DNA from 3 places in the Pseudoalteromonas sp. NC201 genome. Region 1 is predicted to be linked to each of the others. Evidence: predicted binding sites of a transcription regulator. Region 1 holds the regulator's gene; each other region holds the start of a gene.
What was found. Region 1 encodes LexA, which represses DNA repair genes until DNA is damaged. Its sites were predicted from a motif close to TACTGTATNNNNATACAGTA; they were not measured.
Positions count from the first base shown of each region.

Region 1 (7,092 bases):
ATCGCGCCAAGAGTGACATGAAAGCCATGAAATCCTGTCAGTAAAAAGAATGTATTACCGTAAACCCCCGACTGGAGAGTTAACCCCAGATCTTGGTAAGCGTGAATATACTCTTCCACTTGCAAGGTTAAGAATGCGACGCCAAGTAGTACTGTTAATCCCAAGAACGCCTTTACTTTCGCCCGTTGCTCTTTTTCTAAAGCTACATGAGCAAAGCTAAGGGTTACTGATGATGCTAATAGAATAATCGTATTGATCAGTGGAAGTCCCTGCCAACCCATAGCTTGAGTGACAGTTCCATCTGGAGTTGTGAGCAATGGCCATACAGCTTCAAATTGAGGCCATAAAACCTCATTGGTACTGGCATTATTACTTGCACCGCCTAACCACGGCACAGCTATCATTCGTGCATAGAAAAGTGCACCAAAAAAAGCAGCAAAAAACATAACCTCGGAAAAGATAAACCATCCCATTCCTTGCTTGAACGAACGATCCATTTGGGCAGAATATAACCCATTTTGAGATTCTTGGATCACATTCCTGAACCAACCAAAAATCATATAGATCAGCACAGCAATACCCACGAGCAGTAGCATTACTCCACTATTACTGGTTGATTTAAGTTGAATAATCGTTAAGCCAGCGCCAACAGCGATAAAGAAAAGTGCAAAAGCCCCGACGATTGGCCATGGACTTTGCTCAGGCACGTAATATTTTTCTTGTTCATGGTTCATATTTGAACTCCTCTCGAGCAACTAGCATATTCAGTCCATCACTGTCTTGTTTGCTAACTCGCTCTGTAATATCAAACAACGTATATGAAAGCGTGAGTTCCTCAACATCACTTGGTAGCTCCGTATCTACATAAAACCTCAAGACAAACTCAACTTCTTCTTTGCCTTTCATTGATTGCTGATCAAAACAAAAGCAGGCCATTTTGTGTAAATACTTTGCAGCTTTCCCCGGGGACACTGAAGGGATCGCTTGCAACACACGCTCACTATCACTCAAGTTTTTTGCAATAAATTTGACATCGGTTAGCTTACCGGGTTGAACACTAACCGAATGCTCGACTGCATCGACCTTAAATGGCGCCTGGCTTTGACTATGCGTTGTGAAGCTCACATCTACTTGTCGACTTTGTGCAATTGACTCGCTCTGCTTTGCGATTTCCATGGATGGCTTACCATTTAGGCCTGTGACATCACAAAAAACGTCATATAGAGGAACCAGTGCAAAGGCAAAAGCAAACATACCTAGCGTCAACAAAATAAGCTTCTTAAGCAGGCGGCCATGTTGCATTACTTAATCTCCGGTGGCGTTGAAAAGGTATGATAAGGAGCCGGAGATGGTACTTGCCACTCTAATCCCTCTGCCCCATCCCATACTTTCCCAGAGGCCTGCTCTCCACCTTTTATACATTTATAAACCACTGCAACAAACAACAGTTGAGAAAGACCGAATGCAAACCCTCCGATACTAATGATCGCGTTGAAATCAGCGAACTGTAGAGCATAATCAGGGATCCGCCTTGGCATGCCAGCAAGACCAACAAAGTGCATTGGGAAGAACAATACGTTCACACTAACCAAGGAGAGCCAAAAGTGAAATTTAGCCAATTTGATATCAAACATGTGCCCCGTCCACTTTGGTAACCAATAATATGCGGCGGCCATTATTGAGAACACAGCTCCCGTAACTAACACGTAATGGAAATGCGCGACAACGAAGTAGGTATCGTGATATTGGAAATCGGCGGGAGTAATCGCTAACATCAAACCGGAAAATCCACCAATTGTGAAAAGTACGATGAATGCAATAGCAAAAAGCATAGGCACCTCAAAACTAATAGCACCTCGCCACATTGTAGCTACCCAATTAAAAACCTTAACGCCAGTAGGCACTGAAATGAGCATAGTTGCATACATAAAAAACAACTCACCAGCTAAAGGCATACCCGTTGTAAACATATGATGAGCCCAAACGACGAACGACAGCAGTGCAATTGAAGCGGTTGCATAAACCATTGATGCATAGCCAAACAGTTTCTTTCTTGAAAATGTCGGTACTATCGTAGAGATTATGCCGAAGGCAGGTAATATCATGATGTACACTTCAGGATGGCCAAAAAACCAGAATATATGCTGGAACATAACAGGATCACCACCACCTGCTGCATCAAAAAAGCTCGTTCCAAAGAACTTGTCGGTCAGCACCATAGTTACGGCGCCAGCAAGTACCGGCATAACTGCAATCAGAAGAAATGCAGTTATCAACCAGGTCCAGACAAATAAAGGCAACTTCATCCATGTCATACCTGGAGCTCTAAGATTGACGATGGTCACGATAACGTTGATAGCACCCATAATAGAGCTAATGCCCATTATATGAACAGCAAAAACAAAAAATGCAGTATTGTCATTGCTGTACGTTGTAGATAGTGGCGCATAAAAAGTCCAACCAAAAGCAGGCCCGCCGCCTTCCAAAAATAATGACATCAGTAAAATTGCAAATGCAAAGGGTAGTATCCAAAAACTCCAGTTATTCATTCTCGGTAACGCCATATCAGGAGCACCAATCATCATTGGGATCATCCAGTTGGCAAGACCTGTAAATGCGGGCATTACTGCGCCAAATACCATTATTAGTCCATGCACGGTCGTCATTTGATTAAAAAAATGCGGATCTACAAGCTGTAACCCAGGTTGGAAAAGCTCGGCTCGGATCACCATCGCCATAGCACCGCCAATTAAAAACATGGTTAGTGAGAACAATAAATACAGTGTTCCAATGTCTTTATGATTGGTGGTAAACAGCCAGCGCTTTAAGCCTTTGGGAGCTGTATGGTGTGAATGTTCGTCTACGATGGCACTCATTACTTACCCTCCTCTAGTGCATCTATCTCACGCTGTATTTGGCTTGGCTGAATAACATCGCCAGTGTCATTACCCCAGCTATTTCTTTTATAGGTGATCACCCCCGCGATCTGCTTAATTGTTAATTGCTTTGCGAAAGATTGCATCGCAGTTCCTGGGCGACCTAAAAGTAGAATATCTATATGAGCTTTAATATCTCCAGTGACGACTTTACTTCCTTTCATTGCAGGGAAGACTCCTGGTAGCCCAAGCCCAGTTGGTTGATGGCAAGCTGCGCAATAAGCCATGTAAGTTTGTTCCCCAACCTCCATTAACTCTTCTTTCGAAAGAGTTTGTTGCGCAACTGCCTGTGACTCCGCCTCTGCTTTTGCTTTTTCAGCTTTAGCATCGTTAAGCCAACTATCAAATTTATCAGGACTTACGGCCTCGACGACGATTGGCATAAAGCCATGATCTTTGCCACATAATTCAGCACATTGGCCTCTATAAATTCCCTCATCGTTTACCTTTGCCCATGCCTCATTTATAAATCCCGGATTGGCATCCTTCTTCACCGCAAAATCAGGCACCCACCAAGAATGGATGACATCATCCGAGGTCATCAAAAAGCGGACTTTCCTATCTGTAGGAATAACTAAATGCTTATCAACTTCAAGCAGGTAATTTTCATTTTTTTCTTTAAGATCACTAATTTCATCTTTCGAAGTAGAGAGCAAAGAATAGAACTCAACATCATGCCCCATATACTCATAGTGCCATTTCCACTGAGAGCCTGTGACCTTAATGGTCAGATCAGCTTTACTCGTGTCTTCCATAGCAATAAGCGTTTTTGTGGCTGGTATTGCCATACCAATGAGTATCAGGAAGGGAATTGCAGTCCAAAGTATTTCCACTTTGGTGCTTTCATGAAATTGCGCTGCAACAACGCCTTTTGACTTTCTGTGTTTTATAAGCGCCCAAAACATAATCCCAAATACAATCACTCCAATGACACAACATATTAGAAATATGGTCATGTGAAGCTCATACACTTGATGACTAATGTCTGTAACACCTTGCCTCATATTGTAAGCGCTGTTAGCAAGTGAGGGCATGGCGATTAGCACCGCGATGAATGCTACAACTAATCGACAAATTTTCATTTGACGTCTCCTTCAAGACAACTCGTGGTTGTCTCTTGTTATTATTGGATGACTGTCATATTGTCTATTTGTACATAGACTTACTGCACGACTATTAACCAATTAGTCAAAAAACAAACAAATTGCAAGATTTTCGAGAAGACCGACTTTAGAATCAAAACTGGGGACTATAGGGAGTAAAACGAAGAATGATGAAAAATAGTGTATAAAGATCAGAAAACTAAAAATATTACTAAATGATTAAAGTCACTATAATTATCTAACTTTCACACAGTTAGAAAAGTTAATTATTACTTTCTAAACAAAATATAGTTAAAGCAAGCGCAACTTTATATTTAACGCTACGCTCGCTCTCATAAACTACATCCAGTCTGCACTTCGGATAACACCGACAGCTAACCCTTCAATGGAGAAATTTTGATGTTCTAGATCTACTTCAATCGCTTTAAATTCTTCATTCTCAGCATGTAAAAAAACTTTCTTTCCTTTCTTTTCAAGGCGTTTAACAGTCACATCTTCTTCTACACGAGCAACTATCACTTGCCCATTTTCTGCCACTTGAGTTCTGTGAACAGCCAATAGGTCACCATCTATAATACCAATATCCTTCATGCTCATACCATTAACTCTCAAAAGGTAATCAGCATTAGGTTTAAAAAAACTAGCATCTACATTACAGTGGCTTTCTACATGTTGCTCTGCCAAAATAGGCTCACCAGCAGCAACACGACCAATAATAGGCAAACCAAGTTGTTCTGATTCATCCTCTACAAGTCGAATCCCTCGGCTTGCGCCTGGGACCATTTCGATAACTCCCTTTTTCGCAAGCGCTTTCAGGTGCTCTTCCGCTGCATTTGCACTCTTAAAACCCAAAGCATCAGCTATTTCAGCACGAGTTGGAGGCATGCCTGTATCTTTTATGAATACTTTTATTAATTCAAAGATTTGTTCTTGTCGTTTTGTTAGAGGACGCATTAACTGGTATTCCATACAGTGGTTTATTTACTGTAAGTATATACAGCTCAAAAAAAATCGCAAATGTTTCTTTCTTCGCCATATTTTAAGTGTATTTATTGATAGCATTAATTAGATCAGCATTAAACAAGAATCGAAGTCTGTGCTTCAGAGCATAACCTACGACTCTACGAAATAAGGATTATTAAGATTTAGGGCTGATAAATCACCTCCTACCATTTTGCACTGTGCTGATACTGTGGTGGGAGCGCATTTACTTAGGTTTAGAAAACCTGGCGAGGCTTTTTATATATCAAATTTCTATACCTCAAATAGCAAAAAACCCGTCGCTTGCTACAACGGGTTTTGATGTACATGGGTGTTCCACATTATTTTTGAGCCGAAACTTTCATTGCAAGCCATCGGCGGGTGAACCACCTCCCACCATGTTACACTGTGCCTATACTGTGGTAGGAGCGAGTTTACCTCGCGAGGTTTTTTCGGAATTTCATTGCAACCCCTCGGCGGGTAAACCGCCTCCCAGCATGTTGCACTGTGCCTATACTGTGGTAGGAGCGAGTTTACCTCGCGAGGTTTTTTCGGAATTTCATTGCAACCCCTCGGCGGGTAAACCGCCTCTTAGCATGTTGCACTGTGCTGATACTGTGGTGGGAGCGAGTTCACCTCGCGATGTGTTGATTGGCTTGTGAGGCTTTCTATATCCCGAAATTATAACCCCCAAACAACAAAAAACCCGTTGCATCTCTGCAACGGGTTTTGATGTACATGGATGTTCGAATGTCGATGAAGTTCATGGATGAACGCTTTTCATCAACCTCTTATTTGGCCCTGGCTCGCTACGAAGTAGGATGTTCTCATTTTTTAAATAGAGAGTCACATGGGTGATCCACACTATCATTGACCGGGGCCGACCCTTCGGCTGTTTTGTTTCACTTCTGAGTTTGGGTGACGAGAAACCGAAGCACCGCTTCGCAGTTCGAGGAAGTGAGCACAAGGACGCGCGAAGGGGAGATGCTACATGGAAGTACTTTACCCCAAGCAGAAAAAAACCCGTCGCATTACTGCAACGGGTTTTTCTTATAAGGCCCTGACGATGTTCTACTTTCACATGGGAAGCCCACACTATCATCGACGCTGTTTTGTTTCACTTCTGAGTTCGGCATGGGGTCAGGTGGGTCCAAAACGCTATGGTCATCAGGAAATTCTGTTCATTAATGAAGTATCCTTCATTAATATAAATCCGGAAAAAGCTATTAAATTCTTTGTCTACTTTAGTCTATTAACTTCTGTCGCTTATAAACCACTTTGGCGTTGTATGGTTAAGCCTCACGGGTAATTAGTACGAGTTAGCTTAATGCCTCACAGCACTTCCACATCTCGCCTATCAACGTTGTAGTCTTCAACGGCCCTTCAGTTGACTCTAAGTCAAAGTGAGAACTCATCTCGAGGCCTGCTTCCCGCTTAGATGCTTTCAGCGGTTATCAGTTCCGAACGTAGCTACCGGGCAATGCAATTGGCATCACAACCCGAACACCAGCGGTTCGTCCACTCCGGTCCTCTCGTACTAGGAGCAGCCCCTCTCAATTCTCAAACGCCCACGGCAGATAGGGACCGAACTGTCTCACGACGTTCTAAACCCAGCTCGCGTACCACTTTAAATGGCGAACAGCCATACCCTTGGGACCGACTTCAGCCCCAGGATGTGATGAGCCGACATCGAGGTGCCAAACACCGCCGTCGATATGAACTCTTGGGCGGTATCAGCCTGTTATCCCCGGAGTACCTTTTATCCGTTGAGCGATGGCCCTTCCATTCAGAACCACCGGATCACTATGACCTACTTTCGTACCTGCTCGACGTGTCTGTCTCGCAGTTAAGCTTGCTTCTACCATTACACTAACCGTACGATGTCCGACCGTACTTAGCAAACCTTCGTGCTCCTCCGTTACTCTTTGGGAGGAGACCGCCCCAGTCAAACTACCCACCAGGCACTGTCCTCAACCCCGATTCAGGGGCCTAAGTTAGAACATCAACACTACAAGGGTGGTATTTCAAGGTCGGCTCCACAGAAACTAGCGTTCCTGCTTCAAAGCCTCCCA
Region 1 is NZ_CP022522.1:3,809,508-3,816,599, forward strand. It holds gene PNC201_RS16730 (cytochrome c oxidase subunit 3) at 1-734, opposite strand, end outside; gene PNC201_RS16735 (cytochrome c oxidase assembly protein) at 724-1,302, opposite strand; gene ctaD (cytochrome c oxidase subunit I) at 1,302-2,876, opposite strand; gene coxB (cytochrome c oxidase subunit II) at 2,876-4,018, opposite strand; gene lexA (transcriptional repressor LexA) at 4,379-4,993, opposite strand; rRNA gene rrf (5S ribosomal RNA) at 6,079-6,192, opposite strand; rRNA gene PNC201_RS16760 (23S ribosomal RNA) at 6,309-7,092, opposite strand, start outside.

Region 2 (7,092 bases), 2.0 Mb from region 1:
GTTTGAACTAAACCACGCAACAGATCCGCTCCCGTACGAATAACAGTATTGAAAAAGGCCTCTGTTGAGGCCTTTTTCATATTCTTTTCAAGTACTTCATTTTACTGGAAGCGTCATACCTTCAAATAGCTTGTCGATATCATCTTGATTTCGTAGCAAACTTGCACGCTCTACCACATCTTTTGTGAGATGCGGTGCAAATCGCTCAATAAAATCGTACATGTAGCCTCTTAGGAAGCTTCCTTTTCTGAAACCGATTTTCGTCGTACTTGCTTCAAATAGGTGACTTGCATCGATACAAACTAAGTCGCTATCAGACTTTTCATCAAGTGCCATTGACGCTAATACGCCAACACCGAGCCCTAATCTTACATAGGTTTTAATCACATCGGCGTCTGTTGCAGTAAACACGATGTGTGGCTCCAAACCATGAGCATTAAATGCTTTATCCAGTTCTGAGCGGCCAGTAAAACCAAACACATAAGTGATCAACGGATATTTAGCGACGTCTTGCACCGTCAGTGCACTGCCTTTTTGTGCAAGAGGATGGTCTTTGGCGACCACAATACTACGATTCCAGTGATAGCAAGGTAGCATGACAAGATCACTGTACAAATGCAGCGCCTCGGTAGCAATAGCAAAGTCAGCATCACCTCGAGCGGCAGCATCAGAGATTTGCTGTGGCGTACCTTGATGCATGTGTAGAGAAACCGCAGGATATTTTTTCATAAATCCTTGGATCACAGGAGGTAACGCGTAACGAGCTTGTGTATGCGTCGTTGCGATGTTTAGTTTACCTTGATCTGGTAAGGTATGTTCATTTGCAACCGCTTTGATCCCTTCCACTTTAGAGAGGATCTCACGAGCAATATTAATAATTTCATTACCCGCGCCCGTAACATGCGTTAAGTGCTTACCGCTACGGCCAAAAATTTGTACCCCCAACTCGTCTTCAAGCATGCGCACTTGCTTTGAAATACCAGGTTGAGAGGTATATAAACTTTCCGCCGTCGCTGACACATTAAGGTTGTGATTCAACACTTCGACGATATATCTCAATTGTTGTAATTTCATATTGCTTTTATTCTTATGATCTCTTGATGTTGAGCATCAGCCCATAGCAAAACCGCTTTTTGTTAGCGAGTTTAGTGCAAAGCGATAAAAACCGCCTGTTACGACCTTATGTAGGCTAGCACATTTGGTAAAAATGAGGTAGCCAAGAGGTACTAAATATCAGCATTTTCACTGACGCTCCGACAGTCATTTGGCCAAATAGCGGATATTGTGACACGCTTTTGCAAACTCACGAGCTAAATCTGGCGACTATCTTTCACTAAAACTAACCGCTCATTTAGGCATCGGCTATACTAAAAAATAATGAATTCTTTATCTTTTTTACAGGTTATTGTCGTAAACCTGTTCAGAATAGTACGAATTCATGTAAGATTAAAAAATTACACTGGTGGTTACATGAAAGAGATTTCAGTATGTTTGTTTCTATTATAATAATGTTGATTGTTGCACTTATCGTCATAGCAGTTTGGGTAAGCGCTATCCAGCAACATAAAGAGAAACAAGAAGCGGAGAGACGCAAAGAACTTGCTAAGCAAAAACGCGTAATAGAAGAAGCGGAAGACGTCATCATGAATGGCAGCAATATTCCGATGTCTGAAGTCATGATCCGTATTATTCAGCGCCGCGTGCACGATGCTTTAGCCGCAATGGTGGAGTTGTCTCCTACTTCGAAAGAATTAAAAAGTCGCTTACACGAGTCGCAAGAGCGCTTAAATACTCAGCCTGAAAAAGCAGCTGACTCAGACTCGATAGCACTTCCAGACAACGACAAACAAATTATCGCATTAGTTCAAGGCATAAAGAAATTACGCCAACTACTACGCTCAGAGCATAGTAAAGGTAAAGTAGACACTCAACTGTTCGTTAATGAAGACCGTAGGCTGGAGCGCTTTCAGCTTAAAATCAATGTTGAAAGCCAGATAAAACGAGGGCTTTCAGCGAGAACCGCAAACATGGTCGGTTCAGCAAGACAATACTTTGAAAAAGCTTACGCTACAATTTGCGCCGTCTCATACAATGATGACTATGTAAAAGAGAAAAAAGCACAGCTGGAAGGTTATTTAGAAGAGATCAGCAGCGAACTTAGAGCGTCCAACGCATCAGCGGTGAAAAAGAAAGCAGAGCAAGAACAAGACGACTTGGACGTATTGTTTGCACCGAAGAAGAAGTGGTAACACCATAATTTACGTGAAAGGCTGGTCTCCCAGCCTTTTTTATTACAAATGAAGTAAACCCACTTGCTTAACCAAAAGCAAACTTAACGATAAAGAGTGCTGTCAGTACCCAAACGCTGATACTGATTTCATTTGCCTTATTACACGCCAACTTAACTGCCGTATAAGAAATAAAACCCAAAGCAATACCATGCGCGATTGAAAACGTGAGCGGTGTCATCAATAACACAACACTCACCGGAATAGCATCGCTCATCTCATCCCAATTAATCAACTTTAGGTTTTGTAGCATTAATACCGACACATACAATATCGCGCCTGCCGTCGCATATGCAGGAACCATCTGTGCCAATGGCGCAAAGAACATCATGAGTAAGAAGCAGATCCCCACGACCACGGCCGTCAACCCTGTGCGACCACCGACAGATACACCCGACACTGATTCAATGTATGAAGTCGTCGTTGAAGTACCGAGCACTGAGCCTGCAATCGTCGCAGTGCTGTCAGCTGACAGTGCCCTACCCAACCTTGGCATGCGACCATGTTCGTCAGATAATCCGGCCTTTTGAGTCACCGCAACCAATGTGCCACTGGTATCAAATAAATCGACAAATAAAAATGCAAACACCACGCTAAGCATGGAAAGCTCAAAAATTCCGCTCAAATCCAACTGCATATAGGTCGGCGCGATGCTTGGGGGGATATCAACAACCCCGTGATAATCTACAAGCCCAAGCCCCCACGCAATACCCGTTACCATTAAAATGCTGATAAGCACGCCACTTTTGACTTCACGGTACATAAGCGCCGCAATCACAAAAAAGCTCGCAATGGCTAATAGCGGGCCGGGAGAAGTGATATCACCAAGTTGTACTAATGTCGCATCGCTTGCGATAACAATTTTCGCGTTCTTTAGCGCGATTAAGGCTAAGAATGCGCCAATACCTGCCGCGATCGCACGCTTTAGCACAATGGGAATAGCTTGGATCACCCATTCGCGTACTTTGAATACGCTCAAAAATAGAAATAAACAGCCCGACATAAATACCGCGCCTAATGCACTTTGCCATGTATAGCCCATGCCAAGCACAACACCATAGGTAAAAAAGGCGTTTAAGCCCATTCCAGGCGCAAGCGCTAAAGGATAGTTTGCCCATAGTCCCATAATAAAACAGCCGATTGCGGCTGCGATACAAGTTGCTACAAAAGCAGCGCCGTGATCCATGCCAGCTTCTGCTAGCATTGCAGGGTTTACGAAAACGATGTAAACCATAGTAACGAATGTCGTCAAGCCAGCAATCACCTCAGTTCTTACATTGGTGTGCATAGCTTGCAGTGAAAATAACCGCTCGAGCATAACTAAAATTACAAATTTAAGGAACAAGTGGTTGGATTTTAACACGAATCACTTTAAAACTCGGACAAAATAGTTAAAATTCAGCTACACTCTGCTTATCAACATTATTGCGAATAAAGATATGGATCAAAATAGCACCGACAACTCAGCAAACCATGACTTAGAACAGCAGCTGCTGAATGTGCTTGAATTTGTAACGTCGCCATTAAAAGCGGACGCAAAATTCCCAGATCTTCACGACAATACCCAAGCTTTGAAAAAAGGCCTCTATTACCTAAAAGAAAAATCTTTTCCGCTTGCGGCAAAATGGCTAAGACTGGCGGCGATGTCTGGTGATTTGAAGGCACAGTTCTTTTTAGGTTTGTTGTTTATGAAAGGTCAAGGAGTGCCACCCAGCCCCTTTCATGCAGCCGCTTGGTTAAGTTTGGCCAGCAGCCAAGGGCACAAAGGCGCCGAACAGGTACTACTAGATGTACGCCGCTTCCTTACAACTAAGCGCTTTAGAGATGCACAGTGCTATGCTGCAACACTTTACGAGCAAATTCATCAACTACAGCATATTAGCCAGTAAATTAAATTTGACTCTCCAAAAAAACCTAGGCTAGGCGTAGCTAAGCCTCTCTTAAGTAAACGTACGCTTTCCCTCCGCGACGATCAAAATGATACAGTAGGAAAACTACTGTATCGCAGCTGAGAAAACTTCCTTGCTTTACTCATACTGAACTTTCGTCAATTAAGCTCTCATTTCAAAAAAATCACAACCACTTGTTTTATATTGAAAATTTAAACTAAATAAAAATTAAGCTTGAATATTGATTAAAAAGCTAGCAATTTCCCTTGCATTCACACACTGTATAAACTACTGTATACAAATACTGTATAGATAACCAGTGAGACAATTATGTTACACAGCAATGCACTTCTACAGCCAAACAATTCAACTTATTACACACTTAACGAAATCAATAATGTGATAGTTGAAGATGAGATCGTCGCTAGTTTAGAGTTACTTAAAGTTTTACATAAATGTCAGCATAAACAAGGCTGGACGCTACTCGTTGCACCCGATAATGTACCAAACAAGTCACTACTAGAAAGCGCTTCAGTTGATGCAAGTAAGTTGCTCGTCATTAGGCAAAAGCACATATACGACCTTGAGTATGTACTTAAAAGTGCTATCAGCAATGGTAATTTCGCTGCAGTGGTGATTTGGACTGATATTGCATCAGTGCAAACTATCAACAAAATGGAACTGCCGGTATCTGACGTTGCGATCCACTGTTTTCAAAGCGCTTAACAAGCTACAATAACAGGATATAAATTTGTTAAAACTGAAGTTTTTTATGTCTTGTTATTGCAATTCATCCCTTCCCTATTCGCAATGTTGTGAACCGTACCTTAAGGGACAAAAATTCGCAGAGCGTCCACAAATACTCATGCGCTCTCGCTATACTGCATACTGCTTAAAAGATGCAAAGTATATTCATGACACCTATGCCCAGGCTAAACAAGCACAAAACAATATCGACGATATTGCTGCATTTGCTAATTATGCACACTTTATAAAATTGGAAGTGCTAGAAGAAGTAGTAGAAGCTACTCAGGGGATCGTTGAGTTTAAGGCGCACTATATCGCAGAAAACACACACTATATACTCCATGAGCGGTCAAATTTTATTACCGAAGCAGGCAGATGGTATTACTTAGATGGTGAATTGTACGATACACCTACAACCAAAGTAGGCAGAAATGACCTCTGTCCGTGCGGCAGTGATAAAAAGTATAAAAAGTGCCACGGTAGCTAAAATAGTCTGAACTAGAGATTAGATACAAAGCAATAAAAAAGGCTTGAAACGAGCTAAGGATGATTAAAGGCCGTTTAGCTTATACCAGTTGTATTAAGTAAATGATCTATCTTGAAGCGGGGAAATAGCTTTAGTAGCAAGGCAAAAATTTTGCTATTTAGTTGTTCTAAATGAGAAATTTTTAACGAAGCTAATATGCTATTTCACCCTTCAAATTGATTAGAGAATTAATTCAATTGGTATTAGACATGAAGCACGATAAGCATGGCGTTTTATGTCAGTCTAGTAACGAAGCAAACAGCTGTAAAACAGCAAGTTTAATACCAGTTTGTCTTAAATTTGCTCAATTTTGAAGGAGTAAAAGCAGCTAATGTTGTTACGCCGTCGCGCGTAACATACTCTGCATATCACCCGTTGCAATTTGATCATAAAAACCAGCCGCATCCATTGCCTTATCAGCAACTAAGGCCAGTTTACCTTGCGCGCTCGCCAAACGTCTTTTAACCGCTGGTTCCAAATTTTCTACGACTTCGAGTGGAATATGCTTTTTATCATTTCGTGCGGCAAAAGGTTCTGGATTTAAATTTTCTTGCAATCGCAAGGTTGCCATCGCCCCCATAGATACCAGCTGCGCGTTATGCTGACCAATAAGCATATTGTACTCTTTTGGCGCAAGCGGCTTTTGTGGACCTATTTCAAATTGCTTTTTTAGTGTTTCTTCTGAGTTATCTTTTGCGGCAGCTTCAGATTTTGGTAGGTGAAATTGGCTAAAATCTAATGCATCGGTTGATAGCATAGATAACAGCATGGCAAAATCGGCAGAGCGCGTCTCATGAACACTAATGTTCAATGCGGATCCTAATTGCGACTCACTGATTAAAACGCCATCAATTTGCATGTATTCCAACCGATTATTTTGCTAATTATGAATTTATCGGCCTTTTTCCGAAAAACTTTAGTAGTTTTCTTTACTTCGAAAAAAACTTTGTTATTATCACCGCCGTTGTTTAGGAGGGGTTCCCGAGCGGCCAAAGGGATCAGACTGTAAATCTGACGGCTCAGCCTTCGCTGGTTCGAATCCAGCTCCCTCCACCATAAACAACAGTTACAATTTCGGAGGGGTTCCCGAGCGGCCAAAGGGATCAGACTGTAAATCTGACGGCTCAGCCTTCGCTGGTTCGAATCCAGCTCCCTCCACCACTTTTAAAGTAAACGCTCCAAACGATGGAGGGGTTCCCGAGCGGCCAAAGGGATCAGACTGTAAATCTGACGGCTCAGCCTTCGCTGGTTCGAATCCAGCTCCCTCCACCACCTTTTATTGTGTTATCTCACAACAAGCTTACATATATAAACGAGCTTAAAAACAATCCAAAGCCAAAAATAAAATGTGCTGCCATACTTTTTACCCTTGCCTTATTCGGCTCTGGTAATTTAGATGCTGCTACCCCTGCACCAAAACAGGGTTGCATAATAAAAAATGGAAAAACACACGTTATTAAGCCAAAAACTAACGCAATCAAAAGGCTAGGCTCAGTCAACCAAGGCTTGCCCACGCTCAGAAGTAACACCAAGGCGAATACAATCCCAATGAGATAATGCATGCACCAGCCAATGACACCTTCACCAGATATTGGTTTACTGTGCCCGATACCTTGATGCGTGAGTTGACCTTTACACAAGT
Region 2 is NZ_CP022522.1:1,642,830-1,649,921, reverse strand. It holds gene queC (7-cyano-7-deazaguanine synthase QueC) at 1-43, shown strand, start outside; gene cysB (HTH-type transcriptional regulator CysB) at 97-1,074, opposite strand; gene PNC201_RS06815 (hypothetical protein) at 1,488-2,249, shown strand; gene PNC201_RS06810 (NCS2 family permease) at 2,317-3,606, opposite strand; gene PNC201_RS06805 (tetratricopeptide repeat protein) at 3,728-4,177, shown strand; gene PNC201_RS06800 (SulA-like leucine-rich domain-containing protein) at 4,508-4,903, shown strand; gene PNC201_RS06795 (YchJ family protein) at 4,950-5,411, shown strand; gene PNC201_RS06790 (VC2046/SO_2500 family protein) at 5,788-6,309, opposite strand; tRNA gene PNC201_RS06785 (tRNA-Tyr) at 6,422-6,506, shown strand; tRNA gene PNC201_RS06780 (tRNA-Tyr) at 6,527-6,611, shown strand; tRNA gene PNC201_RS06775 (tRNA-Tyr) at 6,638-6,722, shown strand; gene PNC201_RS06770 (DUF2938 domain-containing protein) at 6,740-7,092, opposite strand, start outside.
Region 2: a site for LexA is predicted at 4,480-4,499, ahead of PNC201_RS06800 (SulA-like leucine-rich domain-containing protein). Genes of this name have one in related genera too.

Region 3 (7,092 bases), 1.1 Mb from region 1:
GACGTTGTCATGCCCGTAATGGATGGCTTTGAGACTGCCCCCAAAATAAAGCAATATGCGGGCGACGTATACCTCCCCATCATCTTTATCACTGCACTTGAAGATCAAAGCAGCTTTGAAAAGTGTCTCGCTGTAGGAGGCGATGACTTTATTCATAAGCCGTTTGATAAAGTCATTTTATCAGCCAAAATCAAAGCGCATGCGAGGACTCGTAGGCTCAGCCAACAAAGCAACGAACAACGCCGACAACTAGAATATCACTATAACCAAATAGAGCGAGAGCACGAGATTGTTGAGCACATCTTTAGTAATGCGCTTGCACAACAATCTGAATATCCTGAGATTTGTGAATATCACTTGTCACCCGCGTCAATGTTTAATGGCGATATGTTTTTAATGGCCAAGAGCCCGATGGGTGGCTTTTATTGTTTACTTGGTGATTTTACTGGCCATGGTTTAGCAGCTGCGGTCGGCGCGCTTCCTGCGTCGCGCATTTTCTATACTATGGTGCAAAAGGGGATGGCGGTTAGTGATATAGCCGTTGAGCTCAATACCGCCCTTAATGAGTTATTACCCGGTCATATGTTTTGTGCAGCAGCAATCATTGAATTGAGCAGCTCAGGGAAAAGTGTTTCTGCTTGGCTTGGTGGTTTGCCAGATTTATATCTGGTTGACCAAAATGGTAGCCTTATTAAAACCATTGAGAGCCAACATATGGCACTCGGCATTTTAGAAGTCGATGAGTTTGAACGTAATCTGCTGCATTTTGAAGTTAGCCCCGACCAACGCCTCGTAATGGCGACAGACGGTATCATCGAGTCTGAGTCTGAGCGGGGGGAAATGTATGGCGAACGACGGTTAAAGCGCTTGCTGGCGAGTCGGCAGCATATTTCCACGGATCAAATTATCTCTGAAGTTCGCGAGTTTTCTGGCAATACAGAGCAACAAGATGACTTAAGTATCGCGATTGTTAATTGCGTTGCTAGCGATTCAATTGTTTCTGTGCCTAACCATTATTCAAGTTTGCCGTTTAATATTTCGTTATCTTTAGATGCCAAGCAGATGAAAACGACAGATCCGGTACTTGAGCTGGTGGATTTGCTTAGTGAGGTTGACGGTATTTCGGCGCATCGCTCTAACATCTTCTTATTACTCTCAGAGGCCTACAATAATTCTTTAGATCACGGTGTGCTGGGGTTAGATTCTGAGATTAAAAACAAAGAAGATGGGTTTTTTGAGTTCTATAGTCTGCGAGAGAGTGTTTTGAAGGAGCTAAAAGAAGCGCTAATTATTATTTCTGTGCGCTATAGCCCTGAAGAGCTAAAGCTATACTTCAACATTTGTGATTCAGGTAATGGTTTTGAATCAAGCGAGCGCAATAAAGCGCAGCAAGAGCATAGCCACGGTCGAGGTGTTAGCTTACTTAACGAGATTGCCCAAAGCGTTAGCTACAACAGTGCTGGAAATGAAGTAGAAATGATTTATTCACTCACCTCCAAATCGGTCTAAATTCCACTCAAGCGCATTTCACCTCTGCTTTAGTTTAATATCTATTCCTATTACTCTATGTACCTGTTTTTTAGTGTTGGCAAGGTATAAAGAGCGTGGTAAAGTTGTATTAACTTTAGATGTTTAGATGGCTAAAATGTCAGATTATATTTCATTGAGTGGATTATCTATCTCCCGCGAATTGCTTTTGCTGCAATTAGAAAAACTAGATGCTTATATTGAGCAAAACTCAAGCCTTTCTGTGTGGTCATATCAGATCCCTGAGCTTGGGGAAGGAGGCGCTTGTAGCTTGTTTGGGCACCTTCAGGAAGCGCCTTTTTTGTTGAGTGACTACGTTGAAAAGAACACGGTGAATGAGCAATCGCTTGCTAAGCTACAAACGATAGTGTCAGCGGTAGTTGAATTTACAGCTGTTGATTGGTTTGGCATATACCAAGCAAGAGCGACAAATGAAGGGAAACAACTTCTCAAATTAGCGTACTCTGGCGCGCCGAGTAGACCGCTATTCCCAATAACGGAGGCTTTTGCCGCTACGTCAAATAATATTCAAACGGTATTAAGTGCTAAAGCTCGAGTGATTAATGACATCCCTCAATATGTCGCCAGTGGTGGAGAGTACTACACTTGCGATCCAAAGGTGAAAGCAGAAACCTGTATGCCATTATTCGATGATGCTCAAAATTGTATTGGAATTATTGATGCAGAAGCGTTTTCTGAGTCATTTTTCAACGAAGAAATTTTAGCATTGCTTGCAGCAGCATGTACGAGAATCCCTGAATATTTACCCAAATAATTATCGGAATGTCCGGCTGTAAACTTGACGCCTTTGTGGTGCTGCCAAGTTTACAAAAATGAATAAAATTCTAGATAAATATGGTAACTGAGATGCAAGTCTCTATGTTACCATCAAGTCTACTGGAATCGGGCGTCAGCCGCTCGAGTTTGCATTAATTAAAATAAAAGAGATAAGCCATGTTCTCAGAGCTAAAACCACTTCCAACAGATCCTATTTTAGGCCTGATGGCCGCTTATAAACAGGACACTAACCCAAACAAAATTGACCTTGGTGTAGGTGTTTATAAGGACGAGCAGGGAAACACGCCGGTACTTAAAGCGGTTAAAAAAGCGGAAGCGTTTCGTTTAGAAAACGAAACGACAAAATCTTATATTGGTTTGGCTGGTAATTTAGACTTCTGTCAAAAGATGGAAACACTGTTACTTGGAGAGCATAGTACATTATTGGCAAATCGCGTACGTACGGCGCAAGCACCTGGTGGTACTGGCGCATTACGTGTTGCTGCCGAATTTATTAAACGTTGCAACACCAATGCAACTGTTTGGGTTACGACTCCAACTTGGGCAAACCACATCAGCCTATTTGAAGCAGCTGGTCTAACAGTTAAAGAGTATCCTTACTACGACTACGAAAACAAAGGGTTGTTGTTTGATGAGATGATCAATGCGCTGAAGCAAGTACCTAAAGGTGATGTAGTACTACTTCATGCATGTTGTCATAACCCAAGTGGTATGGACTTAAATCAAGCGCAATGGAAAGTGGTTGCTGAACTTGCAAAAGAGCAAGGCTTTACGCCATTAATTGATATTGCATACCAAGGCTTTGGTACTAGCCTTGAAGAAGATGCACAAGGCCTTAGAACGGTTGCGGATACAGTTGATGAAATGATCATCTGTTCATCTTGCTCTAAAAACTTTGGTTTATACCGCGAGCGTATCGGTGCGTGTTCAATCATTGCAAAAGACAGTGCAACTGCTGATGTTTCAAACTCAGTATTACTTAGTGTGGTTCGTAGTATCTATTCAATGCCGCCAGCACACGGTGCTGATATTGTAAATACCATTCTAAGCAGTACTGAACTTACGCAAATGTGGTACGACGAACTTGACGAAATGCGCGGTCGTATCAATGGTCTACGTACGTTGATCAAAGAAAGCCTAGCTGCAAAAGGTGTTGAGCAAGACTTCTCGTTCATTGACCGTCAGCACGGTATGTTCTCTTTCTTGGGTATTAACAAAGAGCAAATTGACAGACTACGCACTGAATATGCTATCTATATGGTAGGCTCTAGCCGCGTTAACGTAGCTGGCGTAAGCAAAGACAATATTGACTACTTTGCTGACGCAGTGGCAAGCGTGATTAAATAATACCACGCTACACAGCACAAAATAAAAAACCGCAGAACATGCGGTTTTTTATTTTCAGCCTAAACCACCCACTGAAGTAAGTGGTTATTATCATTTAGGCTTGCTTAATTTTGGTCACTTTATCTGGATCTGACGCTTTTTCGTTTTCAGATTTGTTTTTGGTATTGGCCTTTGGTGCTACTTTGCCACCTTTTAACACAGACACAAAGTCATCTTTTTGTTTTGCAATTTCAAGCGCTAGGGATTCAACTTGTTGTTCACTTAGCGGCACGTCAACTTTCGTTAGCATGTCTTCCAATGCTTCAGCTACATCTAGCATCTTATCATAAGCATCAGCTTCTTTTTTAGACGTGAAAGTCATACGCTCGACTCCATTTCTTTCAACAACATATTTGATGATAACGGCCATGGTTATTCCCCTAGTCACTGTTTTTTTATACAGTAAATCGAATCGAGTGATTAAGCAAGTTATTTTGAAAATTTTTCAAGTGCTGTTGAGTGAAGTAGAATTAATTAAATTCATTAAAAACAAAAGCTTAATGTTTATTTTGATTTTTGAAAGAATGAATGTTTTTTGACAAAGTCAATATTCCAATCTTTATTTAAAAAGCTTCTGCAATCACTCACCGAGGTAAATGCAGTAAGCTTTGGATACTTTTTACGCACAAGGAGTGTATATATGTTCAATAAACCCACCATACTTTCTATTTTATTGGCGCTAGGTTTAAGCTGTTCAAGTGTGCTCGCAAAACCTACGGATCAAGCAAAATCTGTCTATCAAACACAGCAGCAAAGTGCTGTACTCGATATTAATTCCGCTGACGCTTCGGCGCTTTCAAGTTTACCAGGGATTGGTATTCGTAAAGCTGAAGCCATCGTAGAGTACCGTAAGAAAATGGGGCGCTTTAAAACAACAACGGAGTTGCTGGAAGTAAAAGGAATTGGGAAAGGAATATTGGCAAAACTGGAGGGGAAAATTAGAGTCTAGTCGTAGTTATTGTGTGCGAGCTTAGTTGCTCGCACACAGGTAGATTGAAGATCAGGGCTTATTCGAGGCGTTAAACTCAGCGATTGCCTGAGCTAACTTGGGTTTGCCAAATTGTATTTCCAGTGGTGTGGTCAGTAGCGGATAAATTAATCCTGCCACGAGTAAGACAGGTAATAACAGCCAGCCTTCAAATACGACCAATGAGGCAAAAAACGGTGTGAGCAGTAGCAACTTGGCTATTCTTAACACGACCTTTGTTTTTGCATCAAGGTGGCTAAGTGCAAGACGTAAGATCATCTGCTTGTCACGTAATTTAAACGCTCTCAGTTGCTCAATTTGGCTTAACCTAAAATGCATGAATGTGATATCTCAACTTCTTTTGGTAACGTGGAAAAATAAGAAAAGAATAAATGCAACACTATAAAATGCAAAGATAATTTCCATCCATCCAGGCATAGATAATCCTGCAAAAGACCAATCTATGTTGCCGCAGTCACCCGTTGCAGCAAAAAAGCTTGGCAGCCATTCATGCAGCGGCATAAACGCAGGAAAGTTTGGTACAAAGTCACAGGTAAAAGCAAATGGATCCGTTGTGGTTTGCATATTGATATGTTCACGGGCGATAAAATAACCCCAAATACTGCCTACACCCCACGAAACAAATGCCAGACTACGCAGTGCGAAAGAGCGAGGAGAAATCATACCGATTAAACCAGCTGCTAATAACCCCAACATAGCAAAACGCTGATAGATGCACATAATACAGGGCTCTAAACCCATACCGTATTGGAAATACAGTGCAACGGCTTCAAAAATAGCAGCGGATAGTGCTAGCAATCCCCAAGATTGCCTAGAGAGATGAAAAGATGAAATCTTCATTATAGAGAAACCCTTTTTGTTTTATTATGCTTTATCTGGCCGCGTTAGAGCAACCTTACTTCGGCTGTGTGCGCTATCTTTGCGACGATTTTTCGACTCTTGTTACCAGCAGAAGTTCGAAAATATCAGAATAGATCACTTGATTAAGTCAATTGAGGTGAGACCGACATTATCAGCATTTCTATTCTGGCGTATTTACTCACTCACTTTTCTCGAGGGCATCGATATGAAAAGTAGCACGTTCAATGGCGGAGCCATGTAAGATAACATATTCGATATCGTTATAAGCCGCGACTGACTGCAAAGGGTTACTATTTAAAAGTAATAGATTTGCCACTTTCCCAGCTGCGATACTGCCGTACTGGTTGTCTATCGCAAATGCTTTCGCATTATTAATGGTAGCAGCAGATAGCAAGCTAACGAGGCCTACTCCGGCTTGATCCATCATCGTTAATTCTTGATAAGTCGATAAGCCAGGTTGCGAGACATAAGTTGGTGCGGGTGGCGTATCTGAGCCAAGCAGCAAGGTTGCGCCATTTTTATATAGATAATTTAGTGCTCGTTGCCCTTGTGAGAAAACTTGCTCAAGTTTAGCCACCTTTTGTTGATTACTTATTTCACCCCAGCCTTGACCCATTTCTCGAGAAAACCAGCGACCAGGTTCACTTTGATACCAAGCAATTTGAGACGGAGGTAATACGGTACGATATTCAGATGAGAAGGTGAAAGTGTTGTCAGTCACTTTCGCCAGAGCATTCATCACATTTAATGTGGCTTGATAGGCGATGTCTTTTTCGATGATGGTATCCAGCACAGCTTTTACATTGGTTGGTAGTTCGCTTTCGCTAGGGGCTGTATTTGGCGCTAACCAGTTCCAAAGTCCATGCGCCATAACGTTGATATTGGCATCTACAGCAAGTTGTTGCATATCAACGGCATTCGCATGTGCCATTACGGGTAACTTCATTGAGTTTGCGGACTCGACTAGCTGTTTGGCAGTTTCTTGGTTGATAAGCGGTATTGCACTGTTTTCTCCAAAGCCATCTTCAAAGTACAGTTTGGCACAAGTTGCACCGTCAGATTTCATTCGCGTCAAGGGCTGAGCTCCTTGGTGAGCGTGTGCTTGAGATGGCGTCAGCTCATAAGCAGGATCGCTGTGTTGTGCAGCAAAGTAGGGTTTATGTTGATGTAGCTTTGAGTAACTAAGGCCTTGAGCATTATACCCTTGGTAAACCGGCATTGCGCCACAAAAGTAGGCGTCGGGTGCGGGGCCATTTGCTGTAAATTCGGTCATGCCGATTGCAGTGTTTGACGGGTCAATAACTTGCGTGACGCCATAGTAAAGATAATTAGCGCCTTGCCGTTGTAAAAATGCTGCCTGCATTTGGCGAGCTCTAGGAGAAGTGTTAAGCAACCCCGGCATAGTTTTTAGGTGGACATGGCTATCGGTTAACCCTGGTATGAGGTATTGACCATGAGCATCAATGACCTGTGCTGCATCCGGTTTTTGACTTGAGTCAGAGACTTGTATAATTTTGCCATCTTGGATGGCG
Region 3 is NZ_CP022522.1:2,727,781-2,734,872, reverse strand. It holds gene PNC201_RS11785 (fused response regulator/phosphatase) at 1-1,509, shown strand, start outside; gene PNC201_RS11780 (GAF domain-containing protein) at 1,637-2,302, shown strand; gene PNC201_RS11775 (amino acid aminotransferase) at 2,482-3,672, shown strand; gene PNC201_RS11770 (YebG family protein) at 3,767-4,081, opposite strand; gene PNC201_RS11765 (ComEA family DNA-binding protein) at 4,352-4,660, shown strand; gene PNC201_RS11760 (hypothetical protein) at 4,712-5,017, opposite strand; gene dsbB (disulfide bond formation protein DsbB) at 5,030-5,539, opposite strand; gene PNC201_RS11750 (amidohydrolase family protein) at 5,739-7,092, opposite strand, start outside.
Region 3: a site for LexA is predicted at 4,097-4,116, ahead of PNC201_RS11770 (YebG family protein). Genes of this name have one in related genera too.